DNA from 4 places in the Rhizobium sp. 01T437 genome. Region 4 is predicted to be linked to each of the others. Evidence: predicted binding sites of a transcription regulator. Region 4 holds the regulator's gene; each other region holds the start of a gene.
What was found. Region 4 encodes PhoB, which activates phosphate uptake and scavenging genes when phosphate is short. Its sites were predicted from a motif close to TGTCATNNANCTGTCAT; they were not measured.

Region 1 (4,204 bases), on a different contig from region 4:
ATCCCGTCCGGATTGTTGATGTAGGTTCGCGTCGCGACGAGTTCCGCCAGAATCTCATTGGCAGCAATCGATCCTCCGCGAGCAAGAACATCGGCAAAGAGATGGTCATTTTCGAGCGCGCGGTACTGCATGAGCGAGGAGCGGATCAACACCACGCCTTCGGCGATCATGAAGACGAAGGGCAGCAGAATGGCAGCCAGTACTGCCCTTCTGATATTCTTGAATTTCAGCACTTCGAAATTCATGACTAATCCACGCGCATATGCTGCCTGCAAGCGCAGCCTAGTGGAATATCTTAAAAAACTGATAAAGCGGTCTATCCCTAGATTTCGGGACGGATAAAATCGAGTGTCTCAGAATCCATCACCCAGAGCTCGCCAGTCGAAATATCGAACCAGGCGCCGTGAAGCTCCAGCTTGCCCTCTTCCTCGAGCGCCTTGATATCAGGGAACGATCTGAGATTGTTGATCGAATTGCGGATGGAGACCCGCTCCAGCGCAGTCTGCCGTTCGGCCGGCGTCATGACGTCGTTGCTGCCGATCTGTTCGGCGGCAGGGCGAACGAGCGACATCCACCGGCCGATGAAATCGCCGGATGACAAAGGCTCGGCATCGGGATCGAGGGCTGCGCGAATACCGCCGCAGCGGCCATGGCCCATGACAACGATATTCTTGACCTTCAGAGCCTGCACGGCGAATTCGAGCGCTGCCGACGTGGAATGGAAATGGCCGTCAGGTTCATAAGGCGGCACCATGTTGGCGACGTTGCGGATGACGAAGAGTTCGCCCGGCCCTGCATCGAATATCAGTTCGGGAGCCGCGCGCGAGTCGCAACAGGCAATAACGAGCGTCGTCGGGTTCTGTCCGTTTTCCGCGAGCTGCCGATACCGGTCGCGGGCATCGGCATATCGCCCGCTCATGAAGTTGCGATAACCGTCCAGCAGGGAGTTGGGGAAGCTCATCATGTCTCTGGATTAGCGCGCGCGTGAGCCAAGATCAACTGCTGCGCTGCAAAAGCCTGAGACCTATTTTTTCCGCCGCTGCGCAGGATGAACAAGGTGACGCATCTGTACCATTGCCATCGGCGTCGAAAGACTGGAGGCATCGCTTGCCAGCATCAGCTCGTTGCTGCCGCGCTTGACAGCGCGCGCCAGCACCTCGAACACGCTGGCGGTCGCCAGCTGCAGCGCCTTTTCATCCTCCATGCCCGAGAGCAGGCGAGAGAGAAAAAGGGCGGCAAGCAGGTCGCCGAGCCCATTTGGTGGGTTTTCAACGACACGGTGTTCGGCAAGCAGAGCATGCCTTCCGGAGAGATAGAGATTGCCGGTGCCGCCCGCCATCATCGGCACCGCCGATGTGACCAGCATGCGAGAGGGGCCGAGCGAAAGTGCGGCCTCCATGACCGCGTTGTTGTCATCGAGTGCCGCGCCTGAAAGCCAGGCAAGTTCGTATCGGTTCGGCGTTGCGAGCGAGGCAAGCGGTATCAGATGGTCACGGATCGCCTCGGCTGTCGCTTCCGGCACGTAGAGGCCGCCGAGATCACCCATGACCGGATCGCAGACATAGAGCAGCTCCGGATTCTTCTCGCGCAAGGATGCGACGAGTTTCGCGACGGAGCGGGCCTGGGCTGCGTTGCCGAAGTAGCCCGACAAGACGGCCTTGACCTCGCCGATCCACGGCGCACGAATGAGGTCGTCGATCGCCGCCTCGAAATCGGCCTCGGCGAAGGTCAGCCGTGTCGAACGGCCATGACCGGGATGCCAGGGCAGCACGATCGTCGGCAGCGCCCAGACCTGATGGCCAAGCGTTTCCAGCGCAAAGACCGCGGCACGGTTGCCAACCGACCCCCGCACGACATGGCTGGAGATGACGATGACTGCGCCCGCTGCGTTTTCCGACATGGCATCCGAATCCGAATTTCGACCGCCGTTGATGATCTTTTTGACGAGGCGCTGTCAACCATTCTTCACGGGAGCGTGGAAATGTGCGGCGGGACGGAAAAGCCGGATAAAGTCATTTTGCCGTCGATCGGCATAAAACGACCTAAAAGCTTTCGAAATCTCTCGCCAGCATAGCCAAAAAAGCACGAAAACTACTTTTCGAAGCCCTCTTTTAAGGATTCTTTCGAAGAACCTTCTGCTACCTTGCCCACATCAAAACAATCGGGGGGATGATCCATGGCCACCAGAAACAATCCAAAACGGGAAAAGCAGATCGAAAGCGCGCGCAAGATCGCGGCCGCGACCGGCGAGCCCCATCTCGATCCCGAAATCCTCTTCGGCCGTGCAAGCGGCGACGATCTCGAACTCTACACCCCAGAAATGCTTGCGCTTTCCGCCGTACACTCGGCAGCCGAGCTCGGCGCCTGGAACGGTAAGGTGCCGCGCGTCAGCATCGACACGGTCGCCGATGTCACGCCCGATGGCGTTGCAATCTCCATCCTTTCGGTGACCGATCACAATAAGCCCTTCCTCTACGAATCCGTCATGGGTGAGGTGACCAGCACCTACCGCGACATCTACATGGCAGTTCATCCGATCTTGATCTTGGAAGACGGCAAGGCCCCGGAACTCTATTCCGCCGATGCGCCGAGCGACCCGGCAAAACGGGTGAGCCACATCCAGCTTCACATTTCGCCGCTGAGCCCCTCCCAGGCCGCCGACCTGATCAAGCGGATCAAGGCAGTGCTCGAGCAGGTAGAGCTTGCCGTTTCCGACTGGAAGCCGATGGTTGCCCGCGTCGATGAGGTGATTTCAGAGCTTTCGAATTACAACGCCAGCCGCAAGAAGGCCGACCGCGACGAGGCGATCGCATTCCTGACCTGGCTGCGCGACGAGAACTTCACCTTCCTCGGCATGCGCGACTACGTCTATTCCGGCAAGGGTCCCGATTCCAAGGTCGAACGCGACAAGGGAACAGGCCTCGGCATTCTCTCCAATCCCGAGGTTCTTGTTCTGCGCACCGGCAAGGACGCCGTGACGACGACGCCGGAAATTCTCGCCTTCCTCGATGGTCCCGATTTCCTGATCGTCACAAAGGCTAATGTGAAATCCATTGTCCACCGCCGTGCCTATATGGATTATGTCGGCGTCAAGCGCTTCGACGCGCAAGGCAACGTGACAGGCGAGTTGCGCATTGTCGGCCTGTTCACCTCGACTGCCTACACCTCTTCGGCCTCTGAAATTCCGCTGCTGCGGTCCAAGATCGAAAAAGTGAAGGAGCATTTCGGCTTCGACCCGATGAGCCACTCGGGCCGCATGCTCGACAACACCCTGGAATCCTATCCGCGTGACGATCTCTTCCAGATCGATACCCCCCTGCTCGCGACCTTTGCAGAACAGATCAATGACCTCGCCGATCGCCCGCGCGTGCGGGTGCTGCCGCGCATCGACCATTTCGACCGTTTCGTCTCGGTCATCATCTTCGTACCGCGCGAGGAATATGACTCGATCGTGCGTGAACGCATCGGCGCCTATCTGAAAACCGTCTATGACGGCCGCGTTTCCGCCTATTATCCGGCCTTCCCGGAAGGCGGCGTGGCACGCGTTCACTTCATCATCGGCCGCTCGGGCGGTAAGACGCCACGCATCCATCAGGCCAAGCTCGAAGAGACGATCCGCCAGATCACCGCGCGCTGGGACAGCCGCTTCGAGATGCTCGCCGGTCCCAAGGCGCCGAAGCTCGGCGTCAGCAACGCCTTCCAGGAAGCCTTCACGCCGGATGAAGCGGTCGGCGATCTGCCCGACATCGCCGCATGCGCCGCCGGCGAGCCGATCCGCATCGAATTCTACTATCGCCAGGACGATGAACGCGGCCGCATCCTGTCGCTGAAGATCTTCCATTCCGGCGAGCAGCTGCCGCTGTCGCGCCGCGTGCCTCTACTCGAAAACCTCGGCTTCAACGTCCTGAGCGAACGGACCTTCGATATCGAAGTTCCGGCCGCCGACAGCGCCATCAACATCGTCGTGCTGCACGACATGGAACTCGAGGCTCGCAGCGGTGCGGACATTGACCTCGCACGTTTTGGCGCACCACTCGAAGAAGCCTTCGTCGCAGCCTTCAGCGACACGATCGACAATGACAGCTTCAACCGGCTGATCCTGTCGGCCGGTCTCTCGGCCCGCGAGGTTAGTGTGCTGCGCGCCTATGCGCGCTATCTGCGCCAGGCCGGCATCGCCTATTCGCAGGATTATATCGCAACCACC
Region 2 (4,204 bases), 360 kb from region 4:
TCTGGGGCGATTTCTATATTCCCGAATATTTCGAGCTGATGATCATCACGATCAATATCGCGCTCGTCTCGACCATCATCGCCTTCATCTTCGCAGTTCCGCTCAGCTTCTTTGCAGCGCGCAATCTGACGAAGAACTGGCCGCTGCGCATCTTTACCAAGCGCCTCATGGAATTTCTGCGCGCTTTTCCTGAGATCGTCATTGCCGGCCTGTTTTCGGCAATCCTGTCGATCGGTCCGGTAGCCGCCATCATCGCGATCACGCTCCATACGATCGGCGCACTCGGCAAGCTCTTCTACGAAGTCGCCGAGAATATCGACATGAAACCGGACGAAGGCATGAGGGCCGTCGGCGCGAACTGGATAGAGCGCGTCCGTTTCGCCGCACTGCCGCAGGTCATGCCCAACTACGCGTCCTACGCACTGCTGCGCCTCGAGATCAACGTGCGCGCATCCACCATCATCGGCGCCGTCGGCGGCGGCGGTATCGGTGAAGAGCTCAAGCTCTCCATTTCCCGCGGCTTCGGCGCCAAGACTGTGGCGCTGGTGCTGCTGCTCTTCGTGACGATCGTCGCGGTCGACCAGTTCTCCGCCTGGCTGCGCCGCCGGCTCGTCGGCGAACACGCCTTCCTCCTGCAACATTGAGGCCGCCATGACGGTAATCGACGCAAACCGCATGCATGAGATCGAAACGCGCTATCCGGAATATTTCCACCGGTCCTTTCGCCAGCGTTTCGGTGGCCTGCTGATCGTTCTCGCGACGATCCTCTACGGCAGCTACGCCGTCTGGTTCTTCGACCTGCCGAAAGTCATCGCCGAAGCCCATTGGGAACGCTTCGGCATCTATATGAGCCAGTGGATCAGCTACGATGTGCAGCCGGAATTCCGTCTCGAGGATGACGGCACCATCCAGACACGTTACCCGCGCTTTTCGCCGCTTGGCGACGATCCGCATCCGGACTGGGTGAAGGCCAATGCCGATGGCAGCATCACGGTTCTCGTCAGCGGCAGCGGCCGCACGGTGACCGTCAGCAAGAGCCAGACGGTGATCACGGCCCATGGCGTCACGGTGCCGGTCGACGTTACCAGTGGCGCGCCGAAGGTCGTCGGTCCGGTTCCGAACTGGATGACGGTCTATGACGATAACGTGCTCGCCGATCTTGGCTTTGCCGGTGATGTCAGCATCTCGGTCGATCGCGTGAAGGTGCGCAAGCGCTTCATCGGCTGGGCGAACTTTGTCTTCGACACGCAGTCGCCCTTCTTCGACAAGCCGGCAAGCGAAGTCATCAGCCTTATCGTTTCCGGCCCCCGCATCCATCCCGACCAGTCGAACCTGTCACTCGCCTTCGATAATATCTGGAACAATAGCGAATGGCAGCATGGCGACGTCTGGACCAAGCTCTTCCAGACCATCGTGATGGCCTTCCTCGGCACGCTGCTCGGCTCGCTCGCGGCTTTCCCGCTCGCCTTCATGGCGGCGCGTAACATCACGCCAAACAGGTTCCTCAATCAGGCTCTGAAACGGTCCTTTGATTTCCTGCGCTCGGTCGACATGCTGATCTGGGCCCTCTTCCTGACCCGCGCCTTCGGTCCGGGTCCGCTCGCCGGTTCCGGCGCCATCTTCCTCACGGAGACCGGCACGCTCGGAAAGCTCTATTCGGAAGGCCTTGAGAACATCGACAACAAGCCGCGTGAAGGCGTGAAATCGACAGGCGCCTCGACCGTACTCGTTCATCGGTACGGCATCATGCCGCAGATCGTTCCTGTTATCGTCGGTCAGACGCTCTACCAGTGGGAATCAAACGTACGCGGCGCGACGATCATTGGCGCCGTCGGCGCCGGCGGTATCGGTCTCAAGCTCTGGGAGGCCATGCGCACCAATTCCAACTGGGAAAACGTCGCCTACATGGTCATCCTGATCCTGATCGTCGTCTTTCTGTTCGACGCCGCATCGAACGCGCTGCGCCATCGCCTGATGGGCACCCAGGCCGGTCACTGAGCCCAAGTAAAAGATGATGACGGCCCTGCCGTCATCATCATTCTGTCATGGAAATCTTTTAGCCGGAGCGTGCTTGCGGTTCGCCGCCAAATCACTGCACATTGCCCTCCCCGTTCGGACGATCTCCAGGATAAAAGCCTTGCGCTACGCTCTCTATTTTTCGCCGTCCAAGGATGATCCCCTGACGGATGCGGCCTCCGTCTGGCTCGGCCGTGATGCCTTTACCGACGAGACCTATCCTGCGCCCGAATACGAGACGCTGCCGGCTGGAGAACAATTCGAACTGACGGCCGATCCGCGCCGCTATGGCTTCCATGCGACGATCAAGGCACCCTTCGAGCTTGCCTCCTCCGTGACCGAAAAGGACCTAATGGCGGTCGTCGAAGATTTCGCCGCCAATACGCCGGCCTTTGAAATCCCGGAGCTGGTGCTTGGCCAGCTTGGTCGCTTCTTTGCTCTTGTGCCAGGTTCGCTGCACCAACCGCTTCAGGATTTCGCGGCAAAGGTGGTAAAGTCTTTCGAGCCATTCCGGGCGGCACTTTCCGAGGCCGATATTATCAGGCGCAAACCGGAAAGGCTCTCTGAGAGCCAGCGTAATAATCTCATGCGCTGGGGCTATCCATATGTCATGGATGACTTCGGCTTCCACATGACGCTGACCGGGCAGGTGCCGGAAGAGCGCGCGGAAGTGATGAAGGCGATCCTGACGGAGCGTTTCGCAGGTTTCACCGGCAGGCCGCTTCGCATTTCCGGCCTTGCCGTCTTTAGCGAGGAGGCGCGCGGCGCGCCTTTCAAAGTCCACACATGGCTGCCGCTTGCTGGCGCCAAAAGCTGAAAGATTTTCCGACATGAGCAAAGAAACCGTTCTTTCAAACGCCCGCATCGTTCTCGAGGACGATATTCTTTCGGGCTCTATTCTGATCCGCGACGGCAAGATCGCCGATATTTCGGAAGGCAACTCGGTAGCCGGCGAAGATTTCGAGGGTGACTACATCATTCCCGGCCTCGTCGAGCTGCACACGGACCATCTGGAAGGCCACTATTCGCCGCGTCCGGGTATCCGCTGGAACAAGACGGCGGCCATCCAGGCCCATGACGCGCAGATCGTCACCTCAGGCATCACCACGGTCTTCGACTGCCTGCGCATGGGTGCTGACGAAGACGGCGGCTTCGAGCATGGCGAGATGCGCGAGATGGCCGACGCCATCCAATCCGCCGAAAAGGAAGGGCGCCTGCGCGCCGAGCATCTCATCCATCTGCGTTGCGAAGTTTCAGCCGACAACGTGCTGCAGCACTTCGCCGATTTCGAAAACGACCCTTATGTCCGTCTCGTCTCGCTGATGGACCATGCGCCTGGCCAGCGCCAGTTCCAGACAATGGACCAGTACATCTTTTACTATCAGAAGAAGCGCGGTCTTTCCGATGAGGAGTTCGCCCGCTTCTGCGCCAGACGTATCGCCGAGTCCGATCGCAATTCGACGCCAAATCGCGACGCGATCTCCAAGGTCTGCGCCGAACGCGGCATCACAGTTGCGAGCCATGACGACGCCACATCCGCCCATGTCGATGAGGCGATTGAAAACGGCGTGCGCCTGGCCGAATTCCCGACCAGCGTCGACGCAGCCCGGCTGTCGCATGAAAACGGCATGAGCGTTCTGATGGGCGCGCCGAACATCGTGCGCGGCAAATCGCACTCCGGCAATATCGCCGCGCGTGATCTGGCGCAGCTCGGCGTTCTCGACGTGCTTTCGTCCGACTATGTGCCGCTCAGCCTGCTGCATGCGCCCTTCATTCTTGCCGACGAGGTTGAGGGCATTACGTTGTCGAAGGCAATTGCAATGGTGACGGCAACGCCGGCGCGCACCGTCAGCCTCAACGATCGCGGCCGCATCGAAACCGGCCTGCGTGCCGATCTCGTCCGCGTTCACCGTTCGCACGGCGTGCCGGTGACGCGTTCCGTCTGGCGTGAAGGACGCCGTGTCGCATGATGATGTCACACGAACCCCATCCGGGCGCCGGTGCCGAGCGCGGCATCATGGTCGTCGTCGTCGGTCCGAGCGGAGCTGGCAAGGACACGCTGATGAACCTTGCGGCCCGGCATTTCGATCGCCGGGAAGACGTGCACTTTGCCCGCCGTATCATCACTCGTGACGGCGCTGCCGGCGGAGAAGATCATCTTGCCGTTTCGGATGCCGGATTCGCATCG
Region 3 (4,204 bases), on a different contig from region 4:
ATCTCGCCAAGTCCGGCCTGCAGGCTGACCTCGACAAGCTCGGCTTCAACCTCGTCGGCTTCGGCTGCACGACCTGTATCGGCAATTCCGGCCCGCTGCCGGCGCCGATCTCCAAGACGATCAACGACAAGGGCCTGATCGTTTCCGGCGTGCTCTCGGGCAACCGCAACTTCGAAGGCCGCATCTCGCCCGACGTTCAGGCGAACTACCTCGCTTCGCCGCCGCTCGTCGTCGCTTACGCTCTTGCCGGTACGGTCCAGAAGGATCTGACCAAGGAGCCGATCGGCGAAGACCAGGATGGCAATCCGGTTTATCTCAAGGATATCTGGCCGACTTCAAAGGAAGTCCAGGAATTCATCCTGAAGTACGTCACCCGCGAACTCTACGAAACAAAGTACGCCGACGTCTTCAAGGGTGACGAAAACTGGCAGGCCGTTCAGGTTCCCCCGGGCCAGACCTATGCGTGGGACGATGATTCGACCTATGTCCAGAACCCGCCCTACTTTGTCGGCATGGGCAAGAAGGGCACCGGCATTTCCGATATCAAGGGCGCCCGCGTTCTCGGCCTCTTCGGCGACAAGATTACCACCGACCACATTTCCCCGGCCGGTTCGATCAAGGCTGCTTCGCCGGCAGGCGCCTACCTGCTTGGCCACGACGTCGCAGTCGCCGACTTCAACCAGTACGGCACGCGCCGCGGCAATCACGAAGTCATGATGCGCGGCACCTTTGCCAACATCCGCATCCGCAACTTCATGCTGGGCGCGAACGGCAAGGAAGGTGGCTACACCATCCACTATCCGTCCAAGGACGAGACCTCGATCTACGATGCGGCCATGCAGTACAAGGCCGAAGGCGTTCCGCTCGTCATCTTCGCCGGCGTGGAATATGGCAACGGCTCCTCGCGTGACTGGGCTGCGAAGGGCACGAACCTGCTCGGCGTCAAGGCCGTGATCGCCCAGAGCTTCGAGCGTATCCACCGTTCGAACCTGGTCGGCATGGGTGTCATCCCCTTCGTCTTCGAAGAGGGCACGACATGGCAGAGCCTCAACCTTAAGGGCGACGAACTCGTTACCATCGAGGGCCTCGAAAACATCAAGCCGCGCGAAAAGAAGATCGCCAAGATCACCTATGCCGACGGCACGGTGAAGGATGTTCCGCTGGTGTCGCGCGTCGACACGCTGGACGAGGTCGTCTACCTCAACAATGGCGGCATCCTGCAGACGGTTCTGCGCGATCTCGCAGCCTGATTGTTAAGATACTTGCCTGATAATGACCGCCGGAGAGCAATTTCCGGCGGTTTTTCTTTGTGGAAAACGAGGCTGTTTCACTGCTCACGGTGATGTGTTTCGGCCGCCATCCGCCTGGGGCTCCGTCTCACCCGTTCGTGACTTTCCGTTTGGACCCGGAAGGATTATTCGTACGTTCATATCTCAGAGCCGGCAGTTCAGGACCGCTGCCGACCCTGGAAAAGAGGTGCTGGTGAATGTCCCCGCGTTTTATGATCCCACTGATCGCCGGGCTTGCTTTTGCAAGTCCGCTCCTGGCCGAAGATGGTACGCCGAAAGGCGTCGTTGAGCTGTTCACGGCGCAGGGCTGCGCCTCCTGTCCGCCGGCCGATGCCGCATTCCGCAAGCTCGTCAGCCAGGGCAATGTCATCGCACTCGCCTATCATGTCGACTACTGGAATTATCTCGGCTGGGCCGACACGCTGAGCTCGAAGGAAAATACCGAGCGGCAATACGGCTATGCCCGCATGATGGGCCGCAGCAACGTCTATACGCCGCAGGCAATCGTCAATGGCCGTGACCATCTCGCAGGCGCCGATCTTGCCGGCATCAACGGCAAGATAAACGGCTATGCCAACGAGGGCAAAGGCCTGACCGTGCCTGTCAGCGCTCGCATGAGCGGCGACCAATTAGAGATCAAGCTCGGCGCCGGCCAGGGCAAGGCCAATGTGGTGATCGTCTATTTCGACAAGGAAAAAACGATCGACGTCGAGAAGGGTGAAAACAGCGGCCAGAAGATTTCCTACCTCCACAGCGTGACCGATGTGGAGACCGTCGGCATGTGGGATGGCAAGGCTACGACGCTCACTCTGCCGGCCAGCGTGATGGAAAAACCCGATCTCGAGGGATCAGCGATTCTCTTGCAGTCTGTGACGGACAACGGTGATCCGGGAGCGATTCTCGGCGCAACAGTCGTCATGGCAGGAAAAAATATCTAAGGATTTCATCCGCTTGCGGATGAATTCCAGGCGGCCCGGCCAAGCGTATTCGGGGCTGGGGTTAAGGTCGATACGCTCCGCCGGGCCCTTTGGCGCGCTGGCGCCAAACTGGAGCCTATAGTTCTCTTGGAAATGAGGCGCTGTTTTGACTGAAATGCGGCACTCCGGAGAAAGCAGGTTTCGTCCCCAGTGTGACAGTCGGTGCCCTTGCAATTTGCCGCGGCTCGGGCAAACTGTCACTCTCCTGTCACACGTGGAGGTCTTGGGAGTCTGATGACAGATACGCCGGATTTGCGACACGGCGAAAGCCGCTCAGTCGACAATAGCTCTTCAACCGTCGTTGATCTCAAGGAATACAGACAGAACAAAGATCCGATGCCGGTGACATTTCACCGGCGGGAGCTCGACCAGATTTTGTGGATCTACGGTCGAATGGTGGGCGAAGGCGAGTGGAAAGACTATGCCATCGACCATACTGGCGAGAAGGCGGTGTTTTCCGTCTTCAAGCGTTCGGGCGAAATGCCGCTCTTCCGCATCGAAAAAAATCCGAAGCTTGCCGCCAAGCAGGGCGCCTATTCGGTCGTCAACTTCAACGGCATGATCCTGAAGCGCGGCCACGAGCTTGGGCCGGTCCTGAAGGTGTTCGACAAGTCGCTGAAGCTCGTCGACAAGTAAGCGATATCAACCCTTGAACAGCGTGCCCGGATAGGCCTCAAGGTCAGGATGGGTTTCCGTTCCTTCGCCCAGTCTTCGCTGCATCAGCATCGTATCCAGCCAGCGGCCGTGCTTGTAACCGGCACCCTTCATCAGACCGATCTCTTCAAAACCCAGTGAACGGTGAAGCGCGATAGACGCCGGGCTTGCACCGCCGATGACGGCGGTCATCTGGCGGAAGCCAGAGACGGTGCAGCGCGAAATCAGCTCTCCAAGGAGCAGCTTGCCGATACCCTTGCCGCGCGCCTCCGTGCCCAGATAAATCGAATCCTCGACCAGCCAGCGATAGGCAGGACGGGTGCGGAATGCCGAGGCATAGGCATAGCCGAGCAGGGTTCCGTCCTCGGCTGTCGCGGCGATGTAGGGATAACCCTGCTCGCGAATAGCAGAGTAGCGAGCCGTCATTTCCGCTTCGGTTGGCGGTACGAGTTCATAACTCGAGATGCCGTTCAGCACGGACTCGCGGTAGATTTCAGTAATGGCGGGAAGATCGGAAGGAAGGGCGTCGCGCAGGAGAGGGAGCATTTCGGATCGATCGGCACGGTTGAATGAAGGCTTACGTTGAAGCACTCCAGCGAACTGCCCGCAACAAAAAAGGCGGCCGAAGCCGCCTTTTCGTTTTTCAGTCCAGCCTGCTTACTTACGGTTGCCCATGAACTGCAGCAGGAACATGAAGAGGTTGATGAAGTCGAGGTAGAGCGTCAGCGCGCCCATGATGGCCTTGCGGCCGGCGACGTCATAACCGTCTGCTTCGAAATACATTTCCTTAATGCGCTGCGTGTCGTAGGCGGTGAGGCCTGCAAAGATCAGCACGCCGATCGCGGAGATCGCGAACTGCACGGCGGACGAAGCCAGGAAGATGTTGACGATCGAAGCGATGATCAGGCCGAAGAGACCCATGATCAGGAACGAACCCATTGCCGACAGGTTGCGCTTGGTCGTGTAGCCGTAAAGCGACAGCGCACCGAAGGAGGCGGCCGTCACGAAGAAGGTCTGTACGATGCTCTGGCCGGTATAAATTATGAAGATTGACGATAGCGACAACCCGACCAGTGCGGAATAGACCCAGAAAGTGGTCTGCGCTGCAGCCACGCTCATCTGGTTAATACGGAAGCTCAGGAAGAACACGGCAGCAAGCGGCGCAAGAATGACAACCCAGCGAAGCGGGCTTGCATAAATCGCCTGACCGAATGCAGTTAGCTCGCCATTGGCGAAAGCGAACTGGAATGACAGATAGGCGGCCACACCAGTGATCGCCAGACC
Region 4 (4,204 bases):
ACTCTTGTCACAGAGTCAGGCTCACACTAGGTTAAAGTTCAATTACTAGACTGCATGCGGCGGAACTAGTCACCAAAATTGATCAGGCGTTTCTTGCTTCGGAGACTTCCGAGGCAACGGTGAGGGATTCTGCCATCACCAACGCGAAAGGTGGAGACAGGGCAATGAACTGGACAGACGAGCGTGTCGAGAAGCTCAAGAAGCTTTGGTCAGAGGGGCTGAGCGCCAGCCAGATCGCTGCGCAGCTTGGCGGAGTGAGTAGAAACGCTGTTATCGGCAAGGTTCACCGGCTCAGTCTTCCCGGCCGCGCCAAGGCCGGCGGCACGGCAACCGCTGCGCGCGCACCCAAGCGCAATACGTCGGCTCCGCGCGCCCCGAACTATGCGTCTCGCATCACCACCCGCACCGTTACCCGCCAGCAGGGCGCAACGATGCTGAAGGAAGAGATCGAGATCGAAACGGTCGAGGAAATGGAATATGTGCCGGCCAAAAACGTGGTCGTGCCGATCTCCCGCCGCCTCGGCCTGACGGAACTGACAGAGCGCACCTGCAAGTGGCCGGTCGGCGATCCGCTGAAGGACGACTTCTACTTCTGCGGTTGCGACTCCCCGGATTCCTCGCCCTATTGCAACTATCACCAGCGCCTCGCCTACCAGCCGGTCAGCGAACGCCGCAAGGCTGTCCGGGTCGCCTGACCCGCACCTTCTCAACAAATGCAGCATCCGCCGCCCCTCTTCGCTGACGCGCAGAGGGGCGTATTTTTTTAGCCGGCACAGGAGGGCTGGAAAACGGCTCCTGACCACGATCTGCCGGAGGCCGATCTCTGCCTGCCGTTCACCATGCCTGACGATGCGAACTTATGTGGCCCAACGCCACCGATGCGTTTCAGCCCTAGACCGGTATGGAACGGTGGTCATGGCGCTGTAACGCGATTTTCTGATACAGATGCGGTATTCTCGTGGAGTAGCACGGCGCAAACAGTCGCTCAGGGGTGCCAATGGAGATCGATCCAAAGCGGATGACAATGGGGTTCGTCGGGACGGGCACGATTACCGAGGCCGTCGTCACCGGATTGAGCAAGACAGCGTTTCGCGACACACCGATCGTGCTGTCACCGCGCAGCGCGAGCGTCGCCGCCCGCCTTGCGGCGGCAAACCGGAATGTGTCGATCGCTTTGGGCAACCAGGATGTTCTCGACCGATCCGATCTCGTATTTGTGGCAGTGAGGCCGCAAATTGCCGAGGAGGTGATCCGCTCGCTCCGATTTCGGCCGGGTCACCATGTCATCAGCTTTGTCGCGGCCACGCCAATGGATCAACTGCTGGCGTGGATCGATCAACCAGTTCGCCTGAGCCTGGCAATTCCACTTCCGTTCGTCGCAGATCTTCAGGGCGCGACCGCGATCTACCCGCTCGACGAGGTTTCCCACGCCCTCTTTTCGGCGCTCGGAACGGCGATCCAGGTTGAAAACAAACTTGAGTTCGAACTTCTCGCGGTGGCGAGCTGCCTGATGGCCACCTATTTCGGCATCCTGGACGAGACGTCGACCTGGCTGCAGAGCCAGGGGCTTTCGGGAACGGCTGGCGACGCCTACCTCCGTCAATTGTTTTCCGGCCTCGCCCATGCTGCCCGTTCAAAACCTGTCGCGAGTTTTGATGAACTCATCGGCGAGCATTCGACCAAGGGCGGATTGAATGAACAGGTGCTCGAAGACTTTCGCGAGTTCGGCGGCACTGCGGCTCTGCAAAAGGCTCTTGATCGAGTTCTCGCACGCATTCGTCTGTAGAAAGCAGGTTCTCTCGAGGTCCGCTTTCGGCGCCTGGTGTCGGCTTTCATAAGAAGCTCGGGGTGCCAGATAGACAAACGGGCCGCCCGGCAAGCGAGCGACCCGTCTGGACCTCCGATCACTCGGATTAAGCTTCCATGGAATATCCCGCGCCGCGGACGGTGCGGATGACATCCTGCATGTTGGAGAAGTTCAGCGCCTTACGCAGGCGGCCGACATGGACGTCGACAGTACGTTCGTCCACGTAGATATCGTGGCCCCAGACGCCATCCAGAAGCTGCGAGCGGGAGAAGACCCTGCCCGGCGACGACATCAGGAATTCGAGCAGGCGGAATTCGGTCGGGCCGAGGCGGACTTCGCGGCTCTTGCGATGAACGCGATGCGTTTCGCGATCGAGCTCGATATCACCACACTTCAGAACGGTGGAGAGAACTTCCGGGCGGGCGCGGCGCAGCATCGCCTTGACGCGGGCGACGAGTTCCGGCGTGGAGAAGGGCTTGACGACATAGTCGTCCGCGCCGGTCGAAAGACCGCGAACACGCTCGCTTTCTTCGCCGCGGGCCGTCAGCATGATGATCGGCAGACGCTCGGTTTCCGGCCGCATGCGCAGCCGGCGGCAGAGCTCGATACCGGAAACGCCCGGCAGCATCCAGTCAAGGATGAGCAGGTCCGGGGTGCGCTCCTGAAGCCGGATTTCGGCCTCGTCGCCACGGAGGATCGTATCCACCTCGAAACCTTCAGCCTCGAGGTTGTAGCGGAGAAGCACGCTCAGCGCCTCTTCATCTTCAACAACTGCAACTCTTGGGATCATGCGTGTCAGTCTCCTAATGCATGATCCTTAAACCGGGGGTGATTTAAGCAAGGGACCATGCAGGAACTCGGAATTGGCTGCACCTTTGCGCGCCCCCGCGCGGGGCGCGCATGCAATCGGCAGTTCAGGATTACTCCGTCACCGCACCAACGGTATTGGAGCTATCGTCCTTCGGACGCTCGCCCTCCGGCTGGGCGCCGGTTGCCATGTAGTAGATCGTTTCTGCGATGTTGGTCGCATGGTCGCCGATACGCTCGATGTTCTTGGCGCAGAAGAGAAGATGCGTGCAGCTCGTGATGTTGCGCGGATCTTCCATCATGTAGGTGAGGAGTTCGCGGAACAGCGAGGTGTACATCGCGTCGATCTCATCGTCGCGCTCGCGGATGGACTTGGCCTTATCAGCGGAACGCGTCGTATAGACATCGAGCACTTCCTTGAGCTGGACGAGCGCCAGTTCGGAGAGATGCTCGAGACCGCGGGCGAGCTTGCGCGGAACGCCGGTGCTCTGGACGGCGATGACGCGCTTTGCGGTGTTCTTGCCAAGGTCGCCGACGCGCTCGAGGTCGGCGGCGATGCGGATCGAACCCATGATCTCGCGAAGGTCGGAGGCCATCGGCTGGCGACGAGCAATCGTGACGATCGCCTTGTCGTTGATTTCGCGTTCCGCGTGATCAAGGATCACGTCATCGGAAATGACCTTCTGGGCGAGCGCAGTGTCACCGTTGACAAGCGCACGGACGGCCTCGCCGACCATCTGTTCGGCAAGACCACCCATCTCGGAAATGCGCCGGGACAGGAATTTCAGATCGTCATCGTAAGCGGAAAAAATATGTGTCGATGCCATGGGGCTTTGTCCTCGAAAATCGGGAAGGCTTCACATCGCCAAAATCAGCCGAACCGGCCCATGATATAATCCTGGGTGCGCGGATCGTCCGGATTGGTGAACATCTTGTCGGTATCGTTTTCCTCGACCAGGTTGCCGAGGTGGAACATGGCCGTACGCTGTGATACGCGCGCGGCCTGCTGCATGGAATGCGTCACGATGACGATGGTGTAGTTTTCACGCAGCTCGTGGATCAGCTCTTCGACCTTGGCAGTCGCGATCGGGTCGAGCGCCGAGCAGGGCTCGTCCATCAGGATGACTTCCGGGCTGACGGCAACGGCGCGTGCGATGCACAGACGCTGCTGCTGACCGCCGGAAAGGCCGGTGCCGGATTCATGCACGCGATCCTTCACCTCATTCCAGAGGCCGGCGCGCTGCAGGCTCGTCTCAACGATCTGGTCCAGGTCGGCCTTGGACTTGGCAAGGCCATGGATGCGCGGGCCGTAAGAAACGTTTTCATAAATCGTCTTCGGGAACGGATTCGGCTTCTGGAACACCATGCCGACACGGGCGCGGAGTTCGACGACGTCGATGTCAGGATCGTAGATATCATCGCTGTCGAGCGTGATCTTGCCGGTGACCCGGCAACCGTCGATCGTGTCGTTCATGCGGTTCAGCGACCGCAGGAAGGTGGACTTGCCGCAGCCCGACGGGCCGATCAGGGCGGTCACGGTGTTTTCGCGGACGTTCAGATTGACATCGAAAAGCGCGCGCTTCTCGCCGT

Region 1: the regulator PhoB is predicted to act here: its motif matches at 1,953-1,969, upstream of AC1DM5_RS11330 (NAD-glutamate dehydrogenase).
Region 2: the regulator PhoB is predicted to act here: its motif matches at 2,031-2,047, upstream of AC1DM5_RS15500 (DUF1045 domain-containing protein).
Region 3: the regulator PhoB is predicted to act here: its motif matches at 2,462-2,478, upstream of AC1DM5_RS12280 (DUF2794 domain-containing protein).

What each region holds. Positions count from the first base shown of each region.
Region 1 covers NZ_JBFTPM010000005.1:91,395-95,598, reverse strand. Annotated here, with positions in the region: gene AC1DM5_RS11345 (GGDEF domain-containing protein) at 1-230, opposite strand, end outside; gene AC1DM5_RS11340 (carbonic anhydrase) at 323-964, opposite strand; gene pdxY (pyridoxal kinase PdxY) at 1,025-1,900, opposite strand; gene AC1DM5_RS11330 (NAD-glutamate dehydrogenase) at 2,177-4,204, shown strand, end outside.
Region 2 covers NZ_JBFTPM010000006.1:485,978-490,181, forward strand. Annotated here, with positions in the region: gene phnE (phosphonate ABC transporter, permease protein PhnE) at 1-644, shown strand, start outside; gene phnE (phosphonate ABC transporter, permease protein PhnE) at 652-1,998, shown strand; gene AC1DM5_RS15500 (DUF1045 domain-containing protein) at 2,138-2,833, shown strand; gene AC1DM5_RS15505 (alpha-D-ribose 1-methylphosphonate 5-triphosphate diphosphatase) at 2,847-3,986, shown strand; gene phnN (phosphonate metabolism protein/1,5-bisphosphokinase (PRPP-forming) PhnN) at 3,989-4,204, shown strand, end outside.
Region 3 covers NZ_JBFTPM010000005.1:294,193-298,396, forward strand. Annotated here, with positions in the region: gene acnA (aconitate hydratase AcnA) at 1-1,250, shown strand, start outside; gene AC1DM5_RS12275 (DUF1223 domain-containing protein) at 1,487-2,227, shown strand; gene AC1DM5_RS12280 (DUF2794 domain-containing protein) at 2,501-2,902, shown strand; gene AC1DM5_RS12285 (N-acetyltransferase family protein) at 2,909-3,466, opposite strand; gene AC1DM5_RS12290 (Bax inhibitor-1/YccA family protein) at 3,578-4,204, opposite strand, start outside.
Region 4 covers NZ_JBFTPM010000006.1:130,462-134,665, forward strand. Annotated here, with positions in the region: gene AC1DM5_RS13680 (GcrA family cell cycle regulator) at 165-695, shown strand; gene AC1DM5_RS13685 (pyrroline-5-carboxylate reductase) at 998-1,786, shown strand; gene phoB (phosphate regulon transcriptional regulator PhoB) at 1,914-2,597, opposite strand; gene phoU (phosphate signaling complex protein PhoU) at 2,728-3,441, opposite strand; gene pstB (phosphate ABC transporter ATP-binding protein PstB) at 3,486-4,204, opposite strand, start outside.